4 regions of the Tissierella carlieri genome follow, and region 2 is predicted to be linked to each of the others. Evidence: riboswitches for the same ligand, from Rfam matches in the RefSeq annotation. Region 2 holds a riboswitch; each other region holds the start of a gene.
What was found. A riboswitch is a leader RNA that binds a small molecule or an ion and turns the genes downstream of it on or off. The one in region 2 is predicted to bind cobalamin.
Positions count from the first base shown of each region.

Region 1: it holds a riboswitch for cobalamin, as region 2 does, so the genes downstream of both, KQI38_RS07295 (YitT family protein) here and KQI38_RS10560 (DUF2292 domain-containing protein) in region 2, are expected to answer to the same signal.
Region 3: it holds a riboswitch for cobalamin, as region 2 does, so the genes downstream of both, KQI38_RS00160 (methyltransferase domain-containing protein) here and KQI38_RS10560 (DUF2292 domain-containing protein) in region 2, are expected to answer to the same signal.
Region 4: it holds a riboswitch for cobalamin, as region 2 does, so the genes downstream of both, KQI38_RS16570 (ABC transporter substrate-binding protein) here and KQI38_RS10560 (DUF2292 domain-containing protein) in region 2, are expected to answer to the same signal.

Region 1 is NZ_JAHLOH010000025.1:98,270-101,487, forward strand. Features, by position in the region: gene lpdA (dihydrolipoyl dehydrogenase) at 1-875, shown strand, start outside; cobalamin riboswitch at 964-1,149, shown strand; gene KQI38_RS07295 (YitT family protein) at 1,293-2,144, shown strand; gene KQI38_RS07300 (phosphatase PAP2 family protein) at 2,420-3,028, shown strand.
Region 2 is NZ_JAHLOH010000033.1:90,531-93,748, reverse strand. Features, by position in the region: gene sucD (succinate--CoA ligase subunit alpha) at 1-410, shown strand, start outside; gene KQI38_RS10565 (FUSC family protein) at 429-923, shown strand; cobalamin riboswitch at 1,145-1,330, shown strand; gene KQI38_RS10560 (DUF2292 domain-containing protein) at 1,460-1,612, shown strand; gene KQI38_RS10555 (DUF4430 domain-containing protein) at 1,737-2,687, shown strand; gene KQI38_RS10550 (ABC transporter ATP-binding protein) at 2,704-3,218, shown strand, end outside.
Region 3 is NZ_JAHLOH010000004.1:151-3,368, reverse strand. Features, by position in the region: gene KQI38_RS00165 (FecCD family ABC transporter permease) at 1-662, opposite strand, end outside; gene KQI38_RS00160 (methyltransferase domain-containing protein) at 655-1,665, opposite strand; cobalamin riboswitch at 1,750-1,919, opposite strand; gene KQI38_RS00155 (ATP-binding protein) at 2,620-2,853, opposite strand; gene KQI38_RS00150 (hypothetical protein) at 2,841-3,020, opposite strand.
Region 4 is NZ_JAHLOH010000047.1:12,078-15,295, forward strand. Features, by position in the region: gene KQI38_RS16560 (nucleotide sugar dehydrogenase) at 1-631, shown strand, start outside; gene KQI38_RS16565 (CGGC domain-containing protein) at 847-1,167, opposite strand; cobalamin riboswitch at 1,342-1,526, shown strand; gene KQI38_RS16570 (ABC transporter substrate-binding protein) at 1,739-2,794, shown strand; gene KQI38_RS16575 (FecCD family ABC transporter permease) at 2,784-3,218, shown strand, end outside.

The DNA.
Region 1 (3,218 bases), on a different contig from region 2:
GTGGTGGAGTAATAGGTTTAGAGTTTGCAAGCATTTATCAAGAACTAGGCTCCCAAGTAATTCTTTTAGCATCTAGGATTTTAAAGGATGCAGATAAGGAGATTTCAAGAAGATTAGTACCAATGTTGAAAAAACAAGGAATTGAAACATATGTTGATATTAGGGCTAAAGAAATCACCAAAGAGGGAGATAAACTTAGAGTTTTAGCCAAATATAAAGAAAAAGACGAAGAAATAGAAGTAATAGGAGATAAAGTACTTATTGCATCAGGAAGGGGTCCCGTAATAGAAGGGTTAAACCTTGATGAATTAGGGATTAAATATGATGACAAAGGTGTTTTTGTAAATAATGAGTTTGAGACAAATATTCCTGGCATATATGCCATAGGAGATGTAAATAGAGGAGTTCAATTAGCTCATGTGGCATCTGCACAAGGTGAATATGTAATGGAGAAAATAATGGGTCATACACCAGATGTCAACTTAGATATCTATCCAAATTGCGTATTTACAATGAATGAGGTAGCTCATGTAGGCTACACTGAGGAAGAGCTTAAAGAAAAAGGAATACCTTATAAGGCTAGTAAGTTTATGTTTGCAGCCAATGGAAAGGCCTTATCCTTAGGAGAAGGAGAGGGAATAATAAAAATACTTGCTGGAGAAGAAGATAAGAAGGTTCTGGGAGTTCATATACTTGGACCTCATGCAAATGATTTAATTGCAGAAGGAACACTGGCTATAGCTAATGGATTGGATATATATAGTATAATGAGAACAATTCATGCCCATCCAACTCTTTCAGAAGCATTTTTTGAGGCTACATTGGGATTAGAAGATAAAGCGATTCATATAGCACCACCAAGAAAAAGAAGATAGGATATCCTATCTTCTTTTTCTTGGTGAGATTAGTTGGTGCTACATATAGTTGACTGTAATAATAATATACTATATACTTGAATTGATAACTAAATAATTAGGTGAAGGTGCAGAGAAAAATATTCTTTGCTTAAAAGGGAAATAGGTTAAATGCCTATACGGTCCCGCCGCTGTAATGGGGAAGGATTTAAAACTAATGTCACTGAATAAATCGGGAAGACTTTAAGTCCTTATGAACCAAAGTCAGAAGACCTGCCTTTACTTATGCACTAAAAAACTCTACGGTCGATAGGGGGTGTTAAAAGCAGATTTAAATATGTAGACAAATTATATAATCTGTCTATTTCTTTGTGCCTCCCAGAACACTTAAGTTTTGGGAGGTTTTTTGTAAATAAAAATTATAAAGGAGGAATATATTTGAAAGGAAAAATAAAAGAATATGTATTTATAACTCTTGGTATGATAATGGTAGCAGCAGGTTTATATTTCTTTCTTATGCCCCAGAAATTAGCTGTAGGTGGAGCTAATGGACTTGCGATTGTTATTAATCATTGGATTCCAATTTTATCAATAGGAGCTATTATGATAATCATTAACATAGTTTTATTTATAATTGGTTTTCTTATTGTGGGAACCAGCTTTGGATTTAAGACTATTTATGCAAGTCTGGGGACTTCTATAACCATTTCTTTATTTGAGAGAGTTATACCTATACAACAGCCTTTAGTAGAAGACATTATAATACAGCTAATTTTTGGAGTTTTTATATCGGCAATAGGTATGGGGATTGTATTTAATCAAAATGCATCAACAGGTGGAACTGATATAATAGCAAAGATAATAAATAAGTTCTTTGGGATAGAGCTTGGCAAAGGAGTGCTTATATCAGACTTCATTATAATAATAATGGCTGGATTTGCATTCGGGCCTGAGTTGGGAATGTATTCTCTATTGGGAATTATATTAAATGGTGTAGTAATAGATTGGACTATCGAGGGTATAAGTTTGTGCAAAGAAGTCAATATAGTGAGTGAATATAGTAATGATATTAAAGAATATATAGTAAATGATTTGGAAAGAGGGGCGACTATATATAATGCTAAAGGAGCTTATACAGGAGAGAAAAAGAATGTAGTAGTAACAGTTATAGATAGAAGAGATTTTATTAAATTGAAAAGTTATATTAAAGGCATAGATAAAGATGCATTTATTACAGTAAGTAATGTTTATGAAGTATTAGGTGATGGATTTAAAAACATAGAAGAATAAGATTAATAGAAAGGTTGATTTCACTAAAGAAATGAACCTTTTCTATAACGAATAAGAAAATTCTACTTTTTTTGTCTTTTTCATTTTAGAACTTGACCTATTTGAGTTTTAAGCAGATTGTCGAACATTTTGATTTCGTACAAGTCGCTTATGCAGTGACCAAAAAGTTTTCCTTAAAATTCTCCTTTAGAAGCCTTTTTTTATTAAGAAGTTTTTTGTATTTTACGAGAACTTTGGTATAATGAATTTGATAGAAAAATAATAGGGGTGTATAAATGAATAAGCAAGGTAAAGATTTTATTTTAGGTTTAATGTTAATAATATTTTTAATTTTAGGTTTTATGGTTAATGGTAGCAGTGAGGGTATTCTATTTGATGTGGATATAATGAAGTACATACATAATAATACCAATCCAAGAATATTATCATTTATGAAATTTATATCCTTTATAGGATCTGTAAATTTTTTATTGCCAGTTACTGCTATGGGGATATCATATACGTTAATCAAAAAGAAATATTACATATCTAAATTATTGTTGTTATCAACTCTGGGATCATATTTATTAAATTATTTATTAAAGCAATTCTTCCAAAGAACGAGGCCATTAGAGTTTTTTTTGGTGAATCAAGGGGGATTAAGTTTTCCTAGCGGACATTCTATGGTAACAATGACCCTTTATTCTACAATAGCATTTTTATTGGCGAAAAAAGTAGATAATGATAGGAAGAAAAAGCTAATCCATATTATATCTTTTGTCATGATATGTCTAATGGGAATTAGTAGGATTTATTTAGGAGTCCATTGGCCAACAGATGTAATAGGTGGATATTTGATAGGGTATATATTTTATTGTATAAGTATTAAGTTAATTAAAGAATAAAAATAAATATGCCACTTAAAAGATTTATATATAGATTATTGACAAAGGATATATCTCTATATATAATAAATATAAATAAAATTACTCTTAATGTAAAAGTTAAGAGGTTTTTTATACGAAAAATTAAATGCAAATGATTTGCGTTGGCATTTAAGTGGTAAATAAAATAAGATTAGAAGCGAGGAGGAGT
Region 2 (3,218 bases):
TATCACAAAAGGGAATAGGACAATCAACAGCCATAGGAATTGGAGGAGATCCTGTGAATGGAACAGATTTTGTCGATGTATTAAAGGCTTTTAACGAGGATGAAGACACCGATGCTGTAATTATGATTGGCGAAATTGGAGGAAATGCAGAAGAAAAGGCAGCTTTGTGGATTAAAGAAAACATGAAGAAACCAGTAGTGGGTTTTATAAGTGGAAAGACAGCTCCTAAGGGAAAAAGAATGGGACATGCAGGAGCGATTATCTCGTCAGGCCAAGGAACAGCAGAAGAAAAAATAAGGACAATGAATGACAGCGGAATATATATGTCACAATCTCCTACAGCTATAGCTGCTACTTTAGTTAAGGCATTAAAGGATAATAATCTCTGGAGAGAAGAATATAAGGGATAACATTAGAGAGGTATAATCATGGGCGAAATTGTGGGAAAAAAACATAAAAAAGTAAAGTTTCTTGGAATGAGAGTCGTTAAAACAGTTATAGCGGTGTATATATGTTTTCTAATAAGCTTTTTTAGAAATGGACTTCCTTTCTATTCAGCAATAGCCGCAATCCTATGTATGCAAAATGATCATGCTAATAGCTTAGAGGTTGGGAAAGGCAGGATGATAGGCACTTTTATCGGAGGAATATATGGATTTCTAGCTATAATATTAATTAATTTTGTCAATGTTGAGTTATTTAGTTATATTCATCATTTGATTTTGAGCTTATTTTTGATTCCAATTATATATACAAATGTATTTTTGAAGTCCAATAGTTCTACCTATATTAGTTGTGTAGTTTTTTTTAGTATAACTATTTCTCATGGAGGAGATATAGCACCGATGTATTTTGCGTTAAATAGAGTAATCGATACATTAATTGGAATAGCAGTCTCACTCATTATAAATATGATAATGTAAAATTAAATTTTTTCAGATGTTATTTATTTGAGAAAGGTAAACTGTAAAATTAAATTAGGCTTTGTAAAGTTAAATTAGACCTATCGATCTGTAAGACTAAGTGAGTCTGCAAGAAAAAATAGGTCTATTTTATTTTTATAATTAGATAGATAGAGAAGTTTAATAGTTAATACTCTAAATCTATTGTTTAAATCCAAAATATGGTATATAATGGAATAAATCTGAATATTAATTACTTAGGTTCTTTATATAATAATGATTAAAAGACAATCATGTGCAAATCATGAACGGTCCGGCCACTGTAAATGGAGAGCGATCTTTTAATATACCACTGGAAATATTTCTGGGAAGGTAAAAGAGAGTAACGACCCATAAGTCAGGAGAACTGCCTAAGTGATATTTTTCATTAGCCTTCCAGGATTGAGGCAAGATGTAATAAGTATGTGTATTTGTATATAATTATACTTAGATAAAATGTCTTAATCTCTAAAGGTTAGGACATTTTTATTATTTTAGGGGGGAGCTGATCTACACACATGAATGATAAAAATTTAAACTTAAAGCTTACAGAGAGGGAAAAGAATCTTATAGAACTAATAAGAAATACAGAATTTGGAGAAATAAAAATTATAATCCAAAATAGTGAACCCATAAGGGTTGAGGAGTTAAAAAGATCGATAAAACTATAGAATATGCTGACCAGAAAACTGGAGGCACTACTTGATTAACAAAGGTAGTGTTTTTTTATTTTTGTAGAGATTTAACTGAAAAATTCCAATACACGTTATATTAACCTAGTATGGAGGTGGTAAGATGAATAGAAATATCATGAAAAAATTAATTCTTTTTATCATTTTAATTACATTAGTGATTCCTTTAACAGGATGCTTTTCTGATAAGGCTGAGGGAGCAGGCAGTAACGGAGATTTAGAAATAGATTATCTTGTAGAGAAAAAAGAAGATAAAGAAAATTTAAAAGCAACTTCTTTACTTGCACAGATGAGAGAAAAACTATCATCAAAAAATGAGGTCGAAACTGAAATTCAAATAGAGGAAGAAGATATAGTTCAGCAGGATAAAAAAGAACTGTCATTTTGGGAGAAGTTAAGACTAAAGAATTCAGAGAGAGGAAAAGATGAAGAATTAGACCTTGTATCAAAAATAAAGGAAGAAGAAAAAGACAATGTTGAAATAAAGCCAACAGAAAACAAGAAAAAAGACAGCTTTCTTGAGCAAAATATAAAGGCGAAAGAAGACAAAAAGGAAGAAGAAAAGAAAAAAGAAGAAAATAATACTAAGGATAACGAGAGTAAAGAGAAAAAGGAAGAAAACAAAGAGCCAGAGGAACAGAAACCAAAGGAAAATACAGTAACCCTTACTATACGTTGTGATACTGCTGTAAATAAAGAGATGCATAAAGACCCTAAATTTAAAGGAATAGTACCGGAAAGCGGAGTTATATTATCTACAACTACATTTAAAATAAAAGAAGGAGATACTGTATTAAATGTATTAGAAACCGCAAGAGATAAATACAAAATACAGATGGCATATAGAGGAAATAAAGAATCAGCATACATAGAAGGGATAAATAATCTTTACGAATTTGACGGTGGACGCTGGAGCGGATGGATGTATTGTGTAAACGGCTGGTATCCTAACTATGGAGCTGGAGTGTATGTATTGCAGTCAGGAGATGTAATAGAGTGGAACTATACCTGTGATTTAGGAAAGGATCTAGGGCAGGAATGGCTGGGAAATTAGATAAGAGGAGAATATAATGTCTTTTATTGAATTGAGAAATATAAAGAAGGAATTTAAAATAGGAGAAAATATTGTAAAAGCTCTTGATGGAATCAATTTGTCTGTTGAAAGAAAAGAATTTATCAGCATCACCGGACGTTCAGGTTCAGGAAAGTCCACCTTGTTAAATATTTTAGCTGGATTGGAAAAGTCAACAGATGGAGAAATTGTAATTGAGGGAGAGCATATTGAAAAGATGGGAGAGGGGCAGAGAATAAGATTTAGGCGCAAAAATATAGGATTTATATTTCAGTCATATAATCTATTGCCTCAATATACTGCCTTGGAGAATGTAGCTCTTCCTCTGGCATTAAAAGGAATTGAACCAAAAGAAAGAATTGAAAAGGCTAAAGAAATAATGAAACAGGTGGGAATAGAAAGCCATGAGAATCATAAGCCCAGTGAGATGTCAGGAGGGCAGCAGCAAAGAGTTGGGATTGCCAGAGCATTGATAACAGGTCCAGCTATTGTACTTGCAGACGAGCCTACAGG
Region 3 (3,218 bases), on a different contig from region 2:
TCCCCTAGAGATAGAATGTTTATTCTCCATCTTAAAATAAACAGTATTACTATTCCACTTATTATTGGAACACTTGCTAAAAATACTTTATCCATACTAGCTCCAGTAAAACTACCCATTAGCCAATATGTTATTGATGGAAGAGTTGATTCTGTATCTGCAATTAGTTTTATAAAAGAAGTTAAGGCATTGAAAAAAGAACCTACTATAACTCCTGATAACACTAGAGATAGTACAGAATCTTCTACTTTTATCTTTGCAATTAAATAACTTATAGCGACACTTAATATTCCCATTGAAAAGGATATTGTAAGTAGTAGTTTAGATGAACCTGGAAATAACAGTAATGCTAGTGCCGCTCCAAATCCAGCTCCACTACTAACACCTAGTATATCTGGACTTACTAAATTATTTTTAAATATACCTTGAAAAGAAGTTCCCGCTACTGAAAGTCCAAAACCAACCAGTATATTTAATAATACTCTTGGAATTCTAATATCCCAGATTACAGTACTATTAAAGGATTCCTCTGAAACACTATGAATTTTATTTGAAAATGCTTCAATTACTTCTCTAGGTTCAATACTATATCTTCCTAAAAATAGAGATACAAAAGAAACTAGGATTAAAATAATAATTCCTAGTGCTATTTTTTTATTCATTTATATTACCCTTTTTAAATATAGTCCTTGGATGATTTTCAATTTCCACTTCTACAAGTGAATACTTATTTAAACTTTCCATTACTAAACTTTCTGGCTTTAAAATGTCTAATCCATTTAAATTACCTGAAAGCCATCCTAGTATAAAGTTCTTAGGCTTAGTAAAATCATCATTCATTTGATGAGTGCTCACATATAAACATCCGTCATCATCTAAGGAATTATAAATTTTATCACTCATATTATCCATGTCTTTTACAAAGTCTAAAACTCCTGAAGTTATAATTAAATCGTATTTTTCTGTAGGTGTATAAGTATTAAAATCTCCTACTTCAACTTCTACTCTGTCTTCTACTTTATTTTCTGCTATAACGTCTTTTGTAAAGTTAATAACTTGTGCTTGGTCTATTAATGTACATTTTGCATTTGGGAAATTTTTGGCGATTTCAACTGAAAGAACTCCTGAACCACAACCTAAATCAAGTACTTTTATTGATTTGTTTTCGTCAAATAATGACTTCATAAGCTTTACAAATCCCTGTACTCTACCTAAGTACATTGAATTTCTAGCTCCTCTTCCCATTGACCTAAAGTCAAAGAAATCAGATCCATTGTCTTTATTTGCATTATCTCTATCTGCTCCATTTTTCAATAAATCATGGATATTGTCTATATTGGTTAAATCTTTCCAGTATAGAAGGTTTTCACCTAGATACATATTAGATTTTTCATTTAAGAAGTAATTAGTTTCATCTGTATTTTCAAAGATTCCATTTTCATATTTTATGTAATCCATAGATACTAAGGATTTCAAAAAGTACTCTAAATTCTTTTCATCTAAATGTAATGATTTAGCTAGTTCATCTATAGATTTTCCAGTTTCTAAACAGTTGAATATATTAAGTTCTAATGCCGTATAGATAAGTTTTGTCTCTAAATATTGAAATGTTAAATTTATTAATTTACTACCATCGTATTTTGGTAATTCGTTTGCGTTTTTCATAATATCCTCCTAATATATAATATGTTTTTTATAGTACATATTAGGCTATGTCTTTTTCATAATATTAATTACCTCCCCATCGAAAGCTTAATAGATAATTAGGCAGGTCTCCTGACTTAAAGATTTAGAATACCTCACCTTCCCAGTTTCCCAGTGGTTTATAAGGTACAACTCTTTTTACAGTAGCGAGGGCTGTTGTGGATTTTAACCACATTCCCTATTAAGTTAATAACACCTAATTTATATAGTATATTGTATATGTCGATTATACTTTCATTGATAACTATTGTCAATGAGAACCATTCTCTATGCAACACATTAATAATATATGGTTAAGATAGAACTTCAAACCCATTGATTTATCTATACTTCATGCTCGTGTCATTATTATAGCACGTTCCCCTCAAGCTGGGTCGGAGAAAATATGGTCATTCTATTAACATTTAGAGCTGTTTTTATGATTTTAGATATAAATTTAAAGAGGATTTAATCTATGTCCATCTTCCCTAAAGTTGTTATTTACCATATCTAATGACATTTAATACTATTTAAAATTCTTAAGATTTATTCATGCCATTACTTTGACAAGAGGGATTACACACAATAGTAAATTATTTGCTAATTTAGGTCCATTGGGATTTTTAAGTGCATCCTTAATATTATATACAAAAAATTCTAAATGACTTGGTTTAATTGGTTTTTTTGGATTTTGGGGTTACTTCAAAAAAGTTCAAGACAGAATTAAAAATCTAATTTTATTGTTAGTCGATCCCGTTTCTGAATATTTTTTATTTACATTCGTACTATCCAACTTTTATATACAGCCACTTAAAACACTTACCATTATAAATGATATTAACAGCAATACTGCTAAATGTTTCATAATTTGCTTTTTCATTTTTTATCCTCCTTATAATTTTGACTAAAATTTAAGTCTATAGCTGTTTTAGTAAATCAAAGGTTGATATTAGATAAAGAAAAAACCTTTGCTGAACTTTCCAACAAAGACTTAGATATATTTTTTAAGCGATAATGTAATTGTGAATCGACTGCCTTGGGCTGATTTTTTTCATATACTATGGTTCCTTCGTGCTGAATTATGATTTCCCTTGCAATAGCAAGACCAGGACTTGAACCACCAAATTCTCTGGAGCGAGATCTGTCTACTCCATAAATTAGATATAGCATGCTCTATCAATACTTAAAATATCAGTAGCTAATCTTTTTGCAGGTTTAAGAACTAATCCTGATAAAAAATACATGAACCCTACACCTGTGACTATGGCTACCACCATAAATAAAAAACTGAATCGTGAATATGGCCCCACTGTTTCTTCGATAATTATCTCATTCAAATTATCAAGTTTGATTTCTCGTATTTCCTCATCTAATTAGAAATCTAATTAATCAATATTGATTTTTTATTATTAACTGCAATGGATCTATAACGTTTACGTTAAGATTATAAAGTTCCGAAATTGTAAAAGCCACACACAACAGAGTGAGAAACATTGAGGTAATAAGTGTGAGCCTGATTCTCAAAGAAATCCCTT
Region 4 (3,218 bases), on a different contig from region 2:
AGATATTAATATAGCATTTGCCAATGAGGTCCTAACAATTTGTGAAGAAGCCAAAGCTGATCCATGGAAAGTCATTGAGTTAGCAAATATGCATCCAAGGGTTAATATTCATAGACCAGGACCTGGTGTTGGAGGATATTGTATTCCAGTTGTTCCATGGTTTTTAGCACAATTGGCTCCCAATGAAGCTAAAATTATCAAAGAGTCTAGAGCAAGAAATGATTATATGCCAATTAAAGTAGCCAACGACATAAAAAAGATAATGGACAAGAATAATCTAAGTAAAGTTTTATTATTAGGGACAACCTATGCAGGTAATGTGAAGGAAACAAGATTTAGTCCTATATTAGATATTATAAAAGAATTGGAATCATTAAATATCAATTATTCAGCTTATGATCCTATTTCAAGAGATAAATTAGAAAATCAAGAAAATGATTTTACTAAAGCAATATCAGGTGCTGAATTAGTAGTTTTCTTAGTAGGACATGATATATTTAAAGAAATCACTGCTGAAGAATTAAAAAAATATGGAGTATTGGAAATCTTTGATTGTACAGGGCAAATATACTTACAGCATTTGGATCAGAAAGAAATAAAAGTTCATGTATTGGGGAAATTGGATATATAAATATAATGAAATAGTGAAATTAATAGGATAAATAGAAATATTAAGGGAAGTAGTTTTAGTATAATGAATATAAGACACAAGAGAGCAATTATGCTCCACTTGTGTCTTATATATTTTCTCAAGCCTTAAAAGTCAATTTATTAAACAACTCTATATCCTTATTTGGCAATCCCATAAATATTATCTTAATCAAATTATGTACATTTTATTTTACCTTAATGAGTACCTTCTACTACCTCTATATCCATAGATTCAAAGATTTCTTTAATTTCATCTTTTCTATCAGCCTTGCATTTAACAGCACAAGCCCCTAGATGTACTCTATCTACTCCAGAATCTTTCAGTCTCTCTGCAATAGTAATTATATTTTCTTTAGAATCCATAGAACATATATTGCATGAGAATAGAGATATAAGTTCAGTTTCTATATTCTTGTATTGAGAAAAATGTTTTTCCTTGTTATTGTATGTTCGAAAACATCCCATAGTAGAACACTTACCATTTATTTTTTCACATATTCCAATTGCGATTTTCATATTTACTCTCCTAACTGTTTTATCTAATAATTTGTTCCTGTCATATTACTATAAAGATTATATAATGTCAATGAAGAAAAAAGTAATAGGGGATATTTATTAGCAAAATAATAACAAATACATTTGCTTATACTTGTTTAATAATTATTTATATAGTATAATTGGTGATGAAAATTGAATATGGAATAAATAGGTTTATAGAATTAGAATTCTATAAGTAATAGGGAAGCAAAGTGAAAATCTTGCACGGTCCCGCCGCTGTAAAAGAAGAGTCTTTTCTAAATGTCACTGGGAAACTGGGAAGACAGAAAAGATGATGAGGCTTAAGTCAGAATACCTTCCTATTTATTAGCAAAAGTAACTCTACGGTGGATGGAGAAAGCTAGTATATTATGTTAAATTGTTTTATTTCGCTATCCTTCTGATTATTTTCAGGAGGTTTTTTGATAGAACTTACTTCAAGATTTATCACATACAGGATTTTTATTTAACAGGCTTAGAAACTTCAACAATCGTAGGGAGCTATGAGGGTTGAAGTTTTTTATTTATAAAAAAGGAAAGGATGAAAAGTGTGAAGGATTATAAAAGAGTATTGTGGATAATGATTTTAGCTATAATGATATCCAGTGTTTCAGGCTGCACTAAAACTACCAGTGTGGGAGGATTAAGCAATACGAAAAATGTAGAGAAGGTAGAGAATAGTGAGTTATCAATAACTGTAGAAGGAGATATGTATCCTTTAAAAGTAAAAGACTTTCTTAAAAAAGAAACTATTTTAGAAAATAAACCAGAAAAGGTAGCTGTTTTATCTGGTACCCCTTTAAATATCTGGTATGATTTAGGTGGAAAATCTGTATGTACATCTGATGTATCAGATAATGTAAAACTTATACCTGAATACGAAGAAGAAATACGAAGCCTTCCAACAATAGGACCAGTATATTCTATAGATATGGAATCTGTAATACCTCATAAACCAGATTTGATTATAGCCCAAGTTGGAACTCAGTCAACACAAGCAAAGAAATTGAGAGAAATGGGTTTCAATGTAATTACTACTCATATAAGAGGATATGATGATGTGGTATCAACTTATAAAGCTTTTGGAAAAATACTTGAAAGGGAAGAGTTAGCTGAAACAAAGATAAAAGAGCTGGAAAAGCATAAAGAGGAAATCATATCTAAATTACCGGAGGAGAATAAATCTGTAGTCATATTATACATAACATCTAAAACCCTTGCTGTTAAGCTTGATAACAGTATAGCTGGGGATATATCTAAAATACTGAGACTTAAAAATATTGCTTCTGATTTACCACCTGATACTATAGGATCAGAAACTACTCCATTAGATATAGAGTATATAGTAGACAAGAATCCAGATTATATTTTGGTTACAAGTATGATTTCCAGCAATGAGGAGGCTGTAAAAGCTATAGAAGAAGAATTTGCAACAAATCCAGTATGGAATGGAGTAAAAGCTATTCAAGAGGGTCGTGTTATTCATCTTCCACAAGAATATTTTTTATATAATGCAGGACCTTATTATCATCAAGCTATAGAATATATGGCTAGAAGTATATATCCAGAAGTATATGGAGAGGTGAATAAACAGGATGAAAAATGATATTTCCCTTAAAGACAATACAGGTTATAAAGTAGCTATTATTGCTATTCTAGTAATACTTTTTTTTGTAGCTTTTATATTGGGAAATACTAAAGGGACTCTTGAGGTAGGGGCAAGGCGTATATTTGAGGTTATTATGACGGACGATGGAAGTTCAGAAAGAATGGTAATTTGGAATATCAGATTACCAAGGATGATACTAGCAGCTTTAGTTGGTGCAAATCTTGCTCTGTCAGGTGCTATTTTGCAAGGAGTAATGAAAAATCCCTTAGCCGATCCAAGTATTATTGGTATAAGCAGTGGTGCAGGGCTCTTTGGAATTGCTGTATTAGTTATTTTACCCCAGCACATAGGACTAGTACCAATTGCTGCTTTTGTAGGAGCCATGGCTGCGGCATTTATAATATATATTTTATCTTGGAAA